4 regions of the Paenibacillus sp. Cedars genome follow, and region 4 is predicted to be linked to each of the others. Evidence: riboswitches for the same ligand, from Rfam matches in the RefSeq annotation. Region 4 holds a riboswitch; each other region holds the start of a gene.
The links. Region 4 has a riboswitch for cyclic di-AMP ahead of B9D94_RS26455 (hypothetical protein). Riboswitches for the same ligand answer to the same signal wherever they lie in the genome.
Positions count from the first base shown of each region.

Region 1: it holds a riboswitch for cyclic di-AMP, as region 4 does, so the genes downstream of both, B9D94_RS28005 (C40 family peptidase) here and B9D94_RS26455 (hypothetical protein) in region 4, are expected to answer to the same signal.
Region 2: it holds a riboswitch for cyclic di-AMP, as region 4 does, so the genes downstream of both, B9D94_RS11245 (C40 family peptidase) here and B9D94_RS26455 (hypothetical protein) in region 4, are expected to answer to the same signal.
Region 3: it holds a riboswitch for cyclic di-AMP, as region 4 does, so the genes downstream of both, B9D94_RS04110 (TrkH family potassium uptake protein) here and B9D94_RS26455 (hypothetical protein) in region 4, are expected to answer to the same signal.

Region 1 covers NZ_CP020866.1:5,808,634-5,812,259, reverse strand. Annotated here, with positions in the region: gene motA (flagellar motor stator protein MotA) at 1-149, opposite strand, end outside; gene B9D94_RS28025 (hypothetical protein) at 341-634, shown strand; gene B9D94_RS28020 (4a-hydroxytetrahydrobiopterin dehydratase) at 744-1,055, shown strand; gene B9D94_RS28015 (c-type cytochrome) at 1,171-1,527, opposite strand; gene B9D94_RS28010 (GNAT family N-acetyltransferase) at 1,688-2,188, opposite strand; gene B9D94_RS28005 (C40 family peptidase) at 2,328-2,801, opposite strand; cyclic di-AMP (ydaO/yuaA leader) riboswitch at 2,806-2,944, opposite strand; gene B9D94_RS28000 (C40 family peptidase) at 3,345-3,626, opposite strand, start outside.
Region 2 covers NZ_CP020866.1:2,045,593-2,049,218, forward strand. Annotated here, with positions in the region: one part of gene B9D94_RS11235 (IS3 family transposase) at 1-391, opposite strand, end outside; gene B9D94_RS11240 (hypothetical protein) at 716-1,243, opposite strand; cyclic di-AMP (ydaO/yuaA leader) riboswitch at 1,507-1,640, shown strand; gene B9D94_RS11245 (C40 family peptidase) at 1,644-2,120, shown strand; gene B9D94_RS11250 (stalk domain-containing protein) at 2,227-3,501, opposite strand.
Region 3 covers NZ_CP020866.1:536,205-539,830, reverse strand. Annotated here, with positions in the region: gene B9D94_RS04120 (LysR family transcriptional regulator) at 1-20, shown strand, start outside; gene B9D94_RS04115 (potassium channel family protein) at 55-729, opposite strand; gene B9D94_RS04110 (TrkH family potassium uptake protein) at 746-2,086, opposite strand; cyclic di-AMP (ydaO/yuaA leader) riboswitch at 2,152-2,297, opposite strand; gene B9D94_RS04105 (CPBP family intramembrane glutamic endopeptidase) at 2,587-3,626, shown strand, end outside.
Region 4 covers NZ_CP020866.1:5,440,559-5,444,184, reverse strand. Annotated here, with positions in the region: gene B9D94_RS26465 (proline dehydrogenase family protein) at 1-367, shown strand, start outside; gene B9D94_RS26460 (hypothetical protein) at 391-855, opposite strand; cyclic di-AMP (ydaO/yuaA leader) riboswitch at 981-1,152, opposite strand; cyclic di-AMP (ydaO/yuaA leader) riboswitch at 1,704-1,872, shown strand; gene B9D94_RS26455 (hypothetical protein) at 2,001-2,411, shown strand; gene B9D94_RS31985 (potassium-transporting ATPase subunit F) at 2,561-2,638, shown strand; gene kdpA (potassium-transporting ATPase subunit KdpA) at 2,669-3,626, shown strand, end outside.

The sequences.
Region 1 (3,626 bases), 370 kb from region 4:
CCGATGAATAAGGTTGCTGCCGTGCCGCCAAGAATGATTAGATAGGCTGCCGGATTATACAGAGCGAGAAGGGAGGCGCCTTTCAGAAGCATGCCCACCACTACCGCGACGATACCGATGATTAAGCCTATAATTGTTGAAATTTCCATACCACACCTCATCCGTGAGAAATAAAATAACGAATCCATTCGTCAGAGCGGCTCTCATGGAGAACCGGGCGCCTTTTGTGGGGCGTTATCCTATTTATCGTCAGGTCGGGCTTTTTTTTTTAGTTGTAATTTCCGGTATAATGGAAGGAAGGGAAACGAGGCTAAGTACGGCAAGGAAAGGAGTGATCGAGATGGGCGTTAAGCACGGAAGAGATTACGGCGAAATTCTGGCAGAATTAACGGAAGCAGTTGGGAGAATTTCCGACAGCTATGTCTTCTTTGAAATGGAAGCGGAGGAATGGAACAATCTGGGCGAGGCCGAGAAAACGGAGGTTCATGAGGCGCTGGCAGAGGATTTGTTCTACGCTTTGGGTACCGAACCGGTTATTAGCGTGGGCAGCGGCGTTGTCATGCATGACCAGACCAACCATCGAATACATATTTTGATTGGTGAAGAAGAACTGGCCTTTGTAGCTCTTGTATAATCACGTCAGTTATGAACAGATACAGGGCAGAATAGAATAGATGACAGAATGCCAATACAATGTGTCAGTCGGCTTTACGATAGGTTTTTTTCGGGGAGGAAGATAAAAGATGCTTTATACGCAGCAAGAAGTAGAAGCTCATCTGGAAAAGCTTGAGGGTTGGGAGTTTGAGCAAGGGAGATGGATTGTACGAAAGTATACCTTTTCCTCCTTCATGAAGGGAATCGCTTTTGTTGATGAAGTGGCAGCTATTTCGGAAGCTTTCGGACATCACCCCTACATCACCATAGATTATAAAGTTGTTACGCTGCGTCTTACTTCATGGGATGACGGCGGCATTACGGCTGTGGATATTAAGGAAGCGCAGCAATTTAACGAGGCCTACGAGAAGAGTCGTTCCAAGGACAGCAAGGCGGAGTAATTGAAGCGGGAGACAATGAGGATGTTAGAATCGCCATAGGCCCCAATTAATGTAAAAACACGCTTGCACCGGTAGGTTCTCCGGATATCAAGCGTGTTTTGCGTGTAAGCTGATTTTATTTTTTCTCAGCAAGGTACAGCGCGATGTTTGCGATTTCTTCAGGCTTCAGCTGATCTTTAAAGGAAGGCATTCCTTTACGACCTTTGGTTACAACGTTGAAGATGGCATCCGCATCCATATGTCCGCCTACCTGATTCAGAGCTGGTCCAGCGCCGCCTTGAAGCTGGTCACCGTGACAGCTAATGCAGCTTGCTTTCAGTGTTGCTTCCGCTGCGGCAGCATCGAGAGTCACTTCCGGCATGGTCGGCTTCTCTTCCTGGGCTACCTGTTCCTTACCCGGGAGCGTAAACATCAGCGCGATAGCCAACGCACATGCGACGAAGAACAATCCGCTCATGATCCATTTTTGCATCGTCATTTCGTCCCTTCTATGTATACTGCACTTTTGCACTTGTCTCCATTATAAACCAACATCCCTAGACAGCATAGCCAGTTGTGACAAAAAAAGCAACGATCCAAAGAGGCTTCATAAAAAATACACAAATTTGTGCTTTTTCATATAGACAGAATTACTATTCCTCATTTGCTGGAGGCTCATACACCATACAGTGGAAAATGCCTTTTCCCTGCGGAGTAAGCCGCTCATACGTATCGGTGATGCGAAATCCCGCCCCTTCATAAGCACGGATCGCACGCTCATTCCAGGTCATTACTTCCAGATCAATCTCATCCGTAGGCCTCCTGCGCCTGGCCTCCTGCGTTATGGTCTGCATAAATCGTTTACCCATTCCACGCCCGCACCAATCAGGCCGCATGCCAAGCCCGATCCGTGTCACTTCGTGCATGGGAAACAGCTGGGCAAACCCCCACAGAGAATCCTGGTCATCCAGAATCGAGATATATTGCTGCTGGCGTATGATCGGATCGCCAAATTCCACCTCGAGCCCCTTCATCTGCTCCCAAGGAAGGAAGCCATAGATATCGTAAGGATGGGGATAGGACCAGGTGCATATTTCTTCAGCGTGTTCCTCACGCATGATGACGGCGCGAAATGAAATAGGGGTAACATCCATTGGTAGTTTCCTCCATTCGTATATTATCCATGTACCCTTTATATAAGGGAGCGAGCTGCATGAAAAAGCCCGTCAAAGAGAGGCGAGCTCTCCTTTAACGGGCAGTAGGTCTGTGCACTGGATCGTCAGCCTCTATCATCTAAGATGATGTATCGGCCGATTGTTCATACTTATCATCACTCATGATGCGTTTGGCACCGACGTAACGCTGATCATAGTAATCCTCAGCAAGTCGGTTGATGACGACACCTCGATTCGACGAGGCATGGGCGAACTTGCCATCGCCTACATAAATGCCAACATGGGATATACCGCTCCCCGTTGTATTGAAGAACACCAAATCGCCAGCCCGCAGATCTTTGCGGGTTATGCTTGTCCCCATATCGAATTGAGAGCCGGATTGATGCGGGAGCTTCAGGCCGAGTTTGGCATACACATACATGGTAAAACCGGAGCAGTCAAATCCGCTCGTGGTTGTACCTCCATAACTATATCTTGTACCCAATACCTTATCAATTTCCTGGTCCAGCGCACTATCGGCAAACACGCTGCCAATGCCTGAAGTGAACAGTAACGTAATACTCAGGGCTGCCGCTGATAACGTCTTCTTCAGCATGAAGAGCTCCTTCCGCTGCCTGCGAGGTTAGCTTGAGGGTTCGGTTGAAGGTCCCCTATGATCCCTTGACAGCAAGATCAATTCACCCGTAAATGGTTCCCCCGCTTCCCATATCCATGGGAATTCGGCAATCGTAATCTATGTATTAAAGCACTTACATTAATGACAAAGTTGTTACTGTACCCATTCTATCAGACAGCAAACAAGCTTGGCAATTATTTCTTGATGATTTTCGCTATTATTCAATAGCATCAGCTGTCGAAGTGTCAGGTATAATCAATTATTTTCCAATATGCGTTTAATGAAGGCCGGGAAGGGTATATAAAAGGTAAGGATCTTTATGAAGGGCTGCCAATAATGCTGATGAAGTTGTTTCTGAATTAATAAATTTATATTTTTTTTGAAAAGAGGGAACTTTTTCGTTGTCCCAAACGTTATAGAGGTATACACAGTGAACAAAAGAAAAAAGCCGCTGGGTGAGATCGGCACAATCTCAAAACTCCAGGGCTCTCTTATAAGGATAAATCAATAAAGTTCCAATTAGTTGTAGTTTACAGCTACAGACTTGTACGTGCTTTGACTCATCACTCGCTTAGCGCCCACATAGCGCTGTGCGTAATAGCTTTGGCTTAGCGGACTGACAATGACACCGCGAGAAGATGAGGAATGAGCGAACTTTCCACCCCCAACATAAATACCCACATGAGATACACCTTTACCGGATGTGTTAAAGAACACGAGATCGCCAGCTTTCAAATTGCTCTTGGATACTGCCGTACCTACCTTGTATTGAGCGGTAGATGTTCGTGGCAGGCTGAGACC
Region 2 (3,626 bases), 3.0 Mb from region 4:
CTACGGATCGTTTGGTAGACGAATTGGGGTTTTTCTTCATGGATGGACGCCCCTTCTTTTTTGGCTCAAGGGCTTCTAAACCGCCTGTCTCCATCTTTCTCTGCCAGGAATACAACATGGAGAAGTCCGGAAGCTTAAACAAAGCAGCGGTATCCATGAGAGAAGCGTCTGATTGAGCCATATGATTGAGTACGTCCAGTTTAAAGCTTGCCGGATAATTTGTATAGCCGTTAGTAAAGGCAGTCTCACCATGTATCTCATAAAGCTTCAACCAATATTGGAATTGAGACTTGGTTACACGCATTTGATTTGCGTATTCTGTTTGAGATAGAAGATCAGAGTCATACCCTTGAATTAATGCCAATTTGCTATCCTTCGTAAATTTAGTCATAAAAAACTGCACCTCCAACTGTTAGATATGTCTAACAAATGGGGTGCAGTTCATAGAAGGGCGGCTTTCATTATGTATCAGGGAAGCGGGAAACGGGGCGATCTTTTTTTTGCTATTGGGGAGTCCGTCACATGTAATGAGTGATAAGTGTGAACCGTAAACCGCCATCCGTTTGTGCATAGGATTCGACTTTTTGGTTTTCTTATGGTTTGTTTGTATCCGACAAACAAGCGGTTGCCCGCACTTTCCCGCCCGCCGGCGGTAACCGCCGGCTCCAAACCCGCACGTGAGGAATACCTGTAGGCTTGGAGCCGGCGGCTGCCGTTACCCCATATACTTCGATGCGTCAAACGATATCATGGCGTTATGATTGGCATGTTCTATCAGTGACGAGAGTTTGGTTACCTCGCGTTCCTTCTTGCGCGCTGCCGCCTGATAAGCTTCAGGATCATATAGAGCGACGTTGAACAGCGTCGTGGCGTTGTCTCCGCTTCCCCGGCTGCTTTGACGCTCAAGCTTCTTGCGAGAGCCGAGGTGTGCAAGCTGTCCGATATCACCGCGAATGTGTTTCGCCAGCTCGATTGCTTCCATGATCGTTATGTCGGAACCATTCCAGGAGATCGTCTGCGTTGTGTTGGAGAGGGCCATCAGCAAATCCAGTTTTCTGAAATCCGCCGCCGCCGCTTCAATCTCTTCCGTAATGACATCTACACTCCGCGCGGGATACTCAGCCGTTTCTCCTTTTTCAATGATCGTACTGCTGTTATTCAGTCGCTCCGACGCCAGCTGGCTCATAAGACGATGAATTGCTGCCCGTACGGCTAAAGCTTCAGCCATTGTGATTTGACTCATTCGTAATGGATCACCTCTATGATTTCTTTTCTGATATAGTTAAACGCAGGATCCTGTAAAAAGTTGCTAAACGTTTTAAGAAAATGGAGTAAGAGGAATACGCTAGAGTTACATAATTGTCATGACTATGTGAGATTGTTAACAGAAATCAAGCTGCGAAATTCGATTATTCCGACAGCGGGTAACATAAAACGATAGATTCTTAGGATATTATTGACAGCATCCTTGCTTGTATACTATATTAAGAGAAGTTACAAAATGTTAATGAATTTTTGCCGAATTTCGTTTGTGAAAACGGGGGAACCGTCTTGGGTGAATTATTCTTGTACTAAAGAGAGTATAGGGAACCTTCAACCGAACCCTTAGCTAACTCCGTAGGCATCGAAGGAGAGAACATATTTTGAAGAAATTTGTCATCACATTGCTTGGGTCTGCAATTATTTTTTCTTCAGGTGCCGTAACAGCATTTGCTGATCAACAACCGAACTTTCAGCATCAAGTGAAACAATTGGTAGGAACCCCATATAAATGGGGCGGAACGACCACCAGTGGATTTGATTGCTCCGGATTTATACTGTACATGTTTAGAAATTTTGATATAGATCTTCCACGCACATCCCAAAGCCAGGCTAAAGCCGGGGTTTATGTGGATCGCGAAGACCTGCGGGTTGGAGATCTGGTGTTCTTCAATACAAGCGGCAGCGGAATTTCGCATGCAGGAGTTTACATTGGCGAAGGTCAATTTGCGCATGCTTCCAGCAGCAAGGGTGTAAGAATCAGCAAGCTTAGCGATTCTTATTATGAGCCGCGTTATGTAACGGCGCGTCGTGTACTGAGTCAAGAAAACTATGCGAAACTGGTAGGCAGTCCAAGCTAATTGAGAGACGCAGTTTTTCGGGAAGTATAATACATATTAAGAAAGCCTGACAAAGATCCATCTTTGTCAGGCTTTCTTTTATTGAGGGATGCTAGACCTGATCACTTTATTCCTTTACAACAGAAGCATTCACAGCGCCTTCCATCTGATTATTATAAGTCCGGAATAGTCCCAGACGCCAGAAGGCGGCTCCCTTTAGATCATAGCGCTTGGCGAGACCCAGCTTATCATCTACGGAAGACGGAGTTTCACTGCTTAAGCTGATGCCGAGCAGGAGCTTTTGCTTAGGAACACCCGCTTGGAGTGCAAGCTGAATCGCCTGATCTACAAGACTGTTAGGCTCGGGTACCTGCGATTTGGTGCCGACCGGGTTGTACTGATAAGCCATAATGATGAGATCATCTGCTATGGAGGCAAGAGTCTTGTAATCATAGCCTTTATAGGCACTGTTCAATGGCGGCACGGCCAATGACAGGGAGATGTCCTTCGGTAAAGAAGCCTTCAGCTGTTTGACATAATCGTTAAGCAGCTTCTGCTGCTGCCCTGCATTCAATTTAAAACCGAGCCCTTCAAAATCGAGAACAACTCCGCCGAAGGCGTTGTCCGTAACGGCTGTCGTTATGCCCTCAATCGATTTCTGCCGAAGGGTGCTGTCACTCAGAACCTTGGTCAGTTCACCATTACCATCCAAAGCATAAACCATAAGATGAGGTTTAATGTTCTGATCCGCTGCATCCGCCACAATGGATTGTGGCGTTACATCACCGGCAGATGCAGGCAAGCGGTACTCTTTACCCTCAAGCGTAAATTGACCTTCGCGGTCGATGCGGCTCCACCCGAAAGCGACTGAGTTCATGGAAGGTATTATATCGCGTTCCTGATAGGATTCTAGAGCATAGAAGGCTCTCAAATGCATCTCCCGCTGCGGAGATGTCAGGGAAACCGTACGCGTAGCCTGGTTCCAGCCCACGTCGACACCGAATTGGCTGCTGAACGAGCTGAGCGGAATCAGCACGCGCCCTTCCCGCTGTACCGGTGGTGCCGCGAGCGTAACTTTTTTCCCGTTCACGGTTGCAGTTTTACTGCCCACCTGCAGCAATACCTCCGTTGCTTGCCCCTTCAGGCTGCCGATCGCTTTCACCGTTTGCGTCTTGCTGTTCCAGGTGATCTCAATTCCGAGCGCTTCGCCAACGGTCCGGAATGGAACATAAGTGACACCGTTGTCTATCCTCGGAGCAGCATCAAATTTCAGTGGAACATCATCCAGCATGACCGCAATAGCCGGTGCTGCGGCGGCATTACTGATATTCGTGGCCGCACCCAGCAAGGATAGGGCCAGAACGGTGGCGGCCGCTGTTTTTCCTACATGTTTATGTAACATACTCCGTATTCCTCCAACTCATCATATAATAGTAGATTGGCCTTGCATGGAATGGTAATCTAGCATATGCAATTATAGCAAAATTTTCATAGAGTTCCAATTACATGATGTCATAGAATAGATAA
Region 3 (3,626 bases), 1.5 Mb from region 4:
AAAAATCAAAAAAAACCTGACAGCGATCATAGCCGTCAGGTTTTTCTTCTATATTTATTTCTCAAGCATGTTCACGACTTCAGATTCAAAGCGGTCTACGTTATCATTGGATCCGATAACGACCATAATATCGCCCGAGTTCACCACGTCCATGGCGGTCGGAGCCACAATAATGCCGGTTTGCTTATTCAGGGCTACCACGCTTACGCCATAACGAACCCTCGTATTCAGCTCGCTCAGTGTTTTTCCGTCCATGCAGTCCGTAACCGTCATCTCCACAATCAAATAGTCCTTGGATAATTCGATATAATCAAGCAGGTTCGGCGTAACGAGCTGGTGAGCTACCCGAATGCCCATATCCCGCTCCGGAAAGATGACCCGGTCCACGCCCAGCTTCTCCAGAGCCCGGCCATGCAGGACCGAAATCGCCTTGGCCACTACCGTGGTAACACCAAGCTCTTTCAACAAGATGGCGGATAAAATACTCATCTGGATATCATTCCCGATTGCAACAATCCCACAATCGAAGTTGCGGATCCCGAGTGATTTAAGCACCTCTTCATCTGTAGCATCCGCGACCACCGTATGTGTTAGCAGCTCGCTCATATCCTCGACAACCTCTTCGTTCCGGTCGATGCCGAGCACCTCATATCCCTGTTCCATCAGTTCAAGCGCCAGGCTGGAGCCAAATCGTCCTAAACCGATAATTGCAAATTGCTTTGGTTTCATGTCTCTCCTATACTCCTTATCCAATAATCATTTTGCCTTCCGGATGACGATATAATTCTTTACCCTTTTTCGGCCCTAGTGCATAAGCAAGTGTCAGCGGACCCAATCGTCCTGCAAACATCGTAATACTGATCAATATTTTGCCGAACACGGTCAGATCAGGCGTTAAGCCCATCGAGAGCCCCACCGTACCGAACGCGGACGTTGTTTCGAACAGGATTTCCAGGAACTCCCCTTCCTCTGTCGTGGACAGAATCATGGAGACCGCAAGAACGAGCAGCAAGGCGAGAAGTGCGATGGTTAACGCCTTCAGTACCCGCTCCTGTGCAAGCCGATAACGGAACATGACGATGTCGTCGCGTCCCCGCATCATGGCGATGACCGCACCAACCATTATGGTAAACGTCGTTGTTTTGATACCGCCCCCGGTTGATCCGGGAGATGCGCCGATAAACATGAGAATCACGATGAAAAACTGTGTGGCCTGCCTTAGGCCCGTAATATCTATAGTATTCGCACCCGCTGTGCGCGGCGTTACAGATTGGAACAACGCTCCTAAGAACTTCCCGCCCCAATTGAGGGAGCCGAGCGTTCGCGGATTGGTGAATTCAAATATGAGAATAACGATAAATCCGAGCAGCAGCAGCGCTCCTGTCATAGAGAGCACCACCTTGGAATGCAATGACAGTCTCCGCTGTTTCCGAAAGTCAATCAGATCAGACAATACAATGAAGCCAATACCGCCTGAAACAATCAAAAACATCACGACCACGTTTACCACCGGATCGTATACATACCCGGTCAAGCTTCGAAAATCGCCAAACAAATCGAAACCGGCATTGTTGAACATGGTCACCGCATGAAAAACACCGTAATATATCGCTTTTCCGATCGGCATATCAAACGCCCACCGGATAGACAGCAGTACAGCGCCACAAGCCTCAATCACGAGTGAGTATAACAATACTCTGCGAATCAGCCTTACGATGCCTTCCATCGAGGATTGATTCATCGCCTCCTGCAGGACAAGACGATCCTTGAGGGAAATTCGCCGTTTGAGGACCAGGGCAAACAAAGTAGCCATCGTCATGAAGCCGAGCCCGCCAATCTGAATCAGCAGCATGATCACGATCTGACCGAAAGAACTGAATGTTGTCCCTGTATCCACCACAACCAGACCCGTTACGCACGTTGCTGATGTCGAAGTGAACAATGCATCAATAAATCCAAGCGGCTCGCCGGTTCTACTGGAAATCGGCAGCATTAACAATGCAGCCCCGATGAAGATAATGGCCGCAAAACCAAGCACCAGAATCTGCGGCGGGGACAACCTGAGCCATTTTAATTTGGAGTTCAATCCGTCACCTTCTTAAAAAAAGTCAAAGAAAAAAGACACTGGAAAACGCAGTGCCCCTTACGGTCTGGTTCCTGTGCTGCAGCCTACGAGGTTAGCTGACGGATTCGGGCATTTCCACAGGTCGCCCTATTCATTATTCTATAGAATAATGAAATTCACCCCAATTACATGGTTCCCCCATTTTCAGTACGAAATTCGGCTGGAATATTCGGTTCCTTGAAGCATGATGTGATTATAACCCAATCCGGTACGTAACCCAACGCCGTTTTTCACCCAAAAAGTCTTTAAAAGAGCTCGAATTGGGCATATTCAAGAATACAAGCGTATGGTTCTCTAACATTTTCGAAACCTTTCATTCATTTTCATCGTTTTATTTCATTATTACCAAATTGGGATAAGCTGCTTATCCCTTTCATATCTATGTTATATTGGCTCTATGCGTTCTTCATCAGGCAGCTCTAATACCCAGTGGAGTATCAACTTTCCAGAGGAGGAAATTCATGAATCGTGCAAGAGAGCCTTTGAGGCTGAAGCCCAACTTGAAGCAGCTCATCGCGCCTGCCGCAGTTGGCCTGATTTTGTTCCTGTTATTTCAGGTATTTCCATCAGCCAATACGGATTCTACCGAGATGGCCACTCCGGATATTATATCCAAAGCACAAGCCCAGCAAGCCGCTTCCAGGTTCGCACAGGAGCACTTGCAGTTCTCCGCTGCGGAAGCTGAGGAGACATTGATTACATATCAATCCAAATCGGAGCTTTACGGATATTTAGCGAGGGAAAAGAAACTCTCGGAGTACAACAAAACCTTTGAGGCCAAATATCCCTATGACGTATACCGCGTTCGCTTCAGCGAGCCGGGAGGCGATGCCCTCAATGTGGACGTGCATATGCAGAATTCCGGCATCGTCGGGTTCTCGTATGATTTTGCCCGCTCCAGTTATGACCGGATTGAACTGAACAAGGGTAAAGTGCAGAAACAAATGCTCCTTGTCGTAGAGGACGGCATGACTTTGGCCGATAAGCAGCAGCTTGCCGAGCCTTGGCTCAAGCGTGCAGGCTACGATATTTCGCATCTGAAGCTGGTTACGCGGGAAGGAGAACCCCGGCTGAAATACGTGGATCCGGAAACCAAGATCGGCGATTCCGTGCTGGAGCTGCGCTTCACCTTCGAGCACGGGAAATTACGCTCCTATGAGCCATCCTTCTCGATTCCGGCTGCGCATTCCGCTTATGTAAACAAGCAGACTCAAGATGCAACACTGCTAACGCTGGCGGGTTACGGTTTGTTTACCCTGATTCTTGGCATACTTGCCATTGTGTACAGCGTGAAGACCAGAGCCTACACCTCGTTTAAACGCGGCTTGTTCCTATCGGCGCTGCTATTCGTTATTCAAATGCTGAATACGTACAATCTGGTACCCGTGTTCAAATCCGAGGGCATGTCTTCCACCGGCATTCTCGGCATGATGATATTCTATGCGGTTTATTCGCTTATCTTCTCCGCGCTGCTCTACTTCTCCTTGGTCGGAGGCAACGG
Region 4 (3,626 bases):
GGTAAAGGGGGCATATAAAGAGCCCGGAACCATTGCCTTTCAGCAGAAACGCGAAGTGATCGATAACTATAAAAAATTGATCAAAATGCATTTCGATCAGGGAGCGTACACTGCGATTGCCACGCACGATGACAATATCATCGACTGGGTCAAGGTGTTTGCCGAGCAGAGCCGCATAGAGAAAGAGGATTTCGAATTTCAGATGCTGTACGGGCTGCGAATGAACGATCAGGCTGCGCTTGCAGAGGATGGCTATCGCATCCGTTGTTATATGCCCTACGGGACGATGTGGTACCCGTACTTCACCCGGCGGCTGGCGGAGAAACCGGCTAACCTCATGATGGTGCTGAAAAATATGTTCAAGTGAGGGGTGTGAACACCGCCCTTACCTTAAAAGAAATAATAAGCTTGCGAGCAATCCATCAGGAAGGACCGCTCCAGCGGGAGGCTGCCTAGGCGTTCGCGAGTTACATGCTGGTGCAGGTTCGTCTCCAGATCGGCTAACGCCGATACGGCGAGCAGCATCCGAGCGGATCCCCATTGCTGCTGCTGCTGAGCATAGCGTATGGCCTCAGTCACGGGCATGCCCCGCAGCCTTGCAAATACAGATGCCCAGCGGACCAGATCTGCGAATTCTCTCGTGCTCGGCAGGGCATATTCCGCATAACCGGCTGCTTCTCCGCAGCTGATTTTGAACAAGCCGCAGTTCCAGCTTCGATCGCTCCAGGGGATAAAGCGTTCAGCCGAGCCCCAGTCGAAACGGAACATTTCCATATAGCGGATGGGCTCTTCACATATTGTTGGCGCTGTTTGGATGGCTGTTGCCTGTGCTTCGAATTCGATGAGTTTCGTCATGATCTACGCTCCCTTATAAGATGTTATATGCAAGACAAAAAGGCCTGGTGAGCAGAGAAACCCCGCTCTCCAGGCCTTTTTCCGGTTAGCAGCCGATGAAGCGGCCGCTTTAGCTTGGCTGGATCGTGTTCTCTCTCAATACGCCTACGAGGTTAGCTGTCGGATTCGGGCTTGAGAGCGCCCTACCACAATGCCTGGTCAGGCATCGCGGATTCACCCCATTCACCAACAGAAGTCCTATCGGTGATATTGGTTCCCCCGTCTCCCGATCTGTCGGGAGCTCAGCGTATAACGTGTGTTGCGAATAGATGGATGAATCATACGCCGGAGGCAGCCAAAAGTAAATGACCGTATTTGACGCATACATTCCGAAAATCGATGAAATCCGTAAAAGAAAACGTGTACATTTGGTATTGTCATCTATTATCATGGCAAAATCTCAGTATCTCGATGGATTGCGATAAATTCGAGAAAACAAGAGAAATACATAGTATGGAGCAGTATTCGAGAGATAATGAAGATATACTGGTTAGATCTTGTTCCACATTCAGCCACACGTGTTTCTGAGCTCATTTACATCCCGCACGGCCGGACGTATGATACGAACTATGAATTGACGGATGATTCCAAGAGCAGGGCACAGCGGCAGCCGGTCGATAAGATTCATAAGGATACAAGGCAGTGTGAGAGCTGCGGTGCTCCTTTATGAATGAGAACCTCGGCGAAGGCACCATGGGTCTTCCAGAGGCTCAGGGTCAAGCGACTCTCACGGCTTGACTCTGACGGCTGTACAGTTCTGCCAGGCTTGGAATATAAGTCAATAGCTAATTGAATAACATGCTACTCGTTTTCAATTTTCGCTGAGTCCTTGAATGGAAAAGGAACGGGGGAACCAGTCGGGAGATGAACTTGATCTCTCAGGGGTGAATCCCATAGACAAGATAACGGTCTATGGGTAGGGCGACTCTCACGCCCGAATCCGTCAGCTAACCTCGTAAGCGTATCGAGAGAGGCAACGATTGTCGTGGACTTTAGCCACGGTGTATTTCACCGTGGATGAATAAGAAGCCTGCGGGAAGAGTTCTTCTCCTCCCGCAGGCTTCTTTTTGTTGCCTTCTCTTTCTGAAACTTAGGAGGAGAAACACATGGAGAAACCGCAGGATTTCATCTTGGTATCCGCCCCGAATAAGGCCGGGGAGGAATTTATCCGCCAGTTGATGTACAAACACATTTCGTTTGCAGCTATAGCCAACAATCGGGCCGAGCAGGAGAGGATGATGGAACTGGGCTGCAAAGACATTATTCTGATTGATACCAGAGACGAGTCAACCTGGATCATTCCCGAGTTTCCCGTCAGCAAGGTGTTTCTGTTCGAAAGCAGCTTGAATCTGTGCTGCCGCTATTTGCGGATTTGCCGGACATGGACAACAAAGTCGATTTACGTCATTACCCACTCCAGCAATCCGCGGTTGATATATAAGGGACTGGGCGCCGATGTGGTGCTTCATACGAACCATCATCAGGTATCTTTCCTGATTTCGTCCATTGTCAGCTAGTTGCAGATTTAATGCCAAATACGGTTCGTGGAGGATTGGATTATGCAGGATTTTTATATGGTGCTCATATTAGGAGGGACCTACGGACTGTTCATGCTGTTTATGTCCTGGTGTGGACGCGTGGTTTCAGAACCGGAGGCTGATCAGCTGTGATCATATTATTGGTATGTACGCTCTTTATTTTTCTGTATTTGATTTATGCGCTGGTTCACCCTGAAAAATTCTAGGGGAACCGCTGAAGGAGGAAGGCACTCGTCATGGGCATTATACAAATTGCCATCGTTATTCTGGTTCTGCTGCTGCTGGTTAAGCCGCTCGGAACCTATCTATATCAGGTATTTCGCAATGAAGATAACCGAACCGATAAATGGTTCTCCTGGGCAGAGAAGCCGATATTTGCACTGATTGGCTTGAAAGACCGCAAGGGGATGACCTGGAAAGGGTATGCTCTCAGCTTTGTCATTACGAATATCATACTGGTAGCTTCAGGCTACCTGATTCTGCGGCTGCAAAAGGTACTGCCGTTCAACCCGAACGGAATCGATAATATGGAATCAACCTTGTCATTCAATACGATCATCAGCTTTATGACCAATACGAATCTGCAGCATTACAGCGGAGAGTCGGGGCTATCCTATTTTGCGCAGATGGCTGTCATTACGATGATGATGTTTACATCGGCGGCGACCGGGCTGTGCGTGGCCATCGCTTTTATCCGGGCAGTGACCAGTAAGGGGACAACCGTCGGCAACTTCTTCGAGGACTTTGTGAAGGCTCATATCCGGGTATTCATTCCGGCGGCCTTCATCATTGCAATGGTGCTGGTCGCCCTGCAGGTGCCTCAGACCCTGAAGCCTGCGCTCAGCGTGACCACGATGGAAGGAAGCGAGCAGCAAATTGCGGTAGGTCCGGTGGCTGCTCTTGAATCGATCAAGCATCTGGGTACCAACGGCGGCGGATATATGGGGGTCAATTCGTCCCATCCGTTTGAGAATCCGTCCCCTCTAACCAATGTGATTGAGATCCTGTGCATGTGGAGTCTCGGGGCTGCGCTTCCGTATACATTTGGTTTGTTTGCCAAGAGCCGCAAGCAGGGCTGGATTATATTCTCTGTGATGATGACCTTGTTCATCGGCTTCTTGTCTCTGAACTATGCCGCTGAATCAAACGGCAATCCGGCACTGAACCGACTGGGGATTGATGCATCCCAAGGCA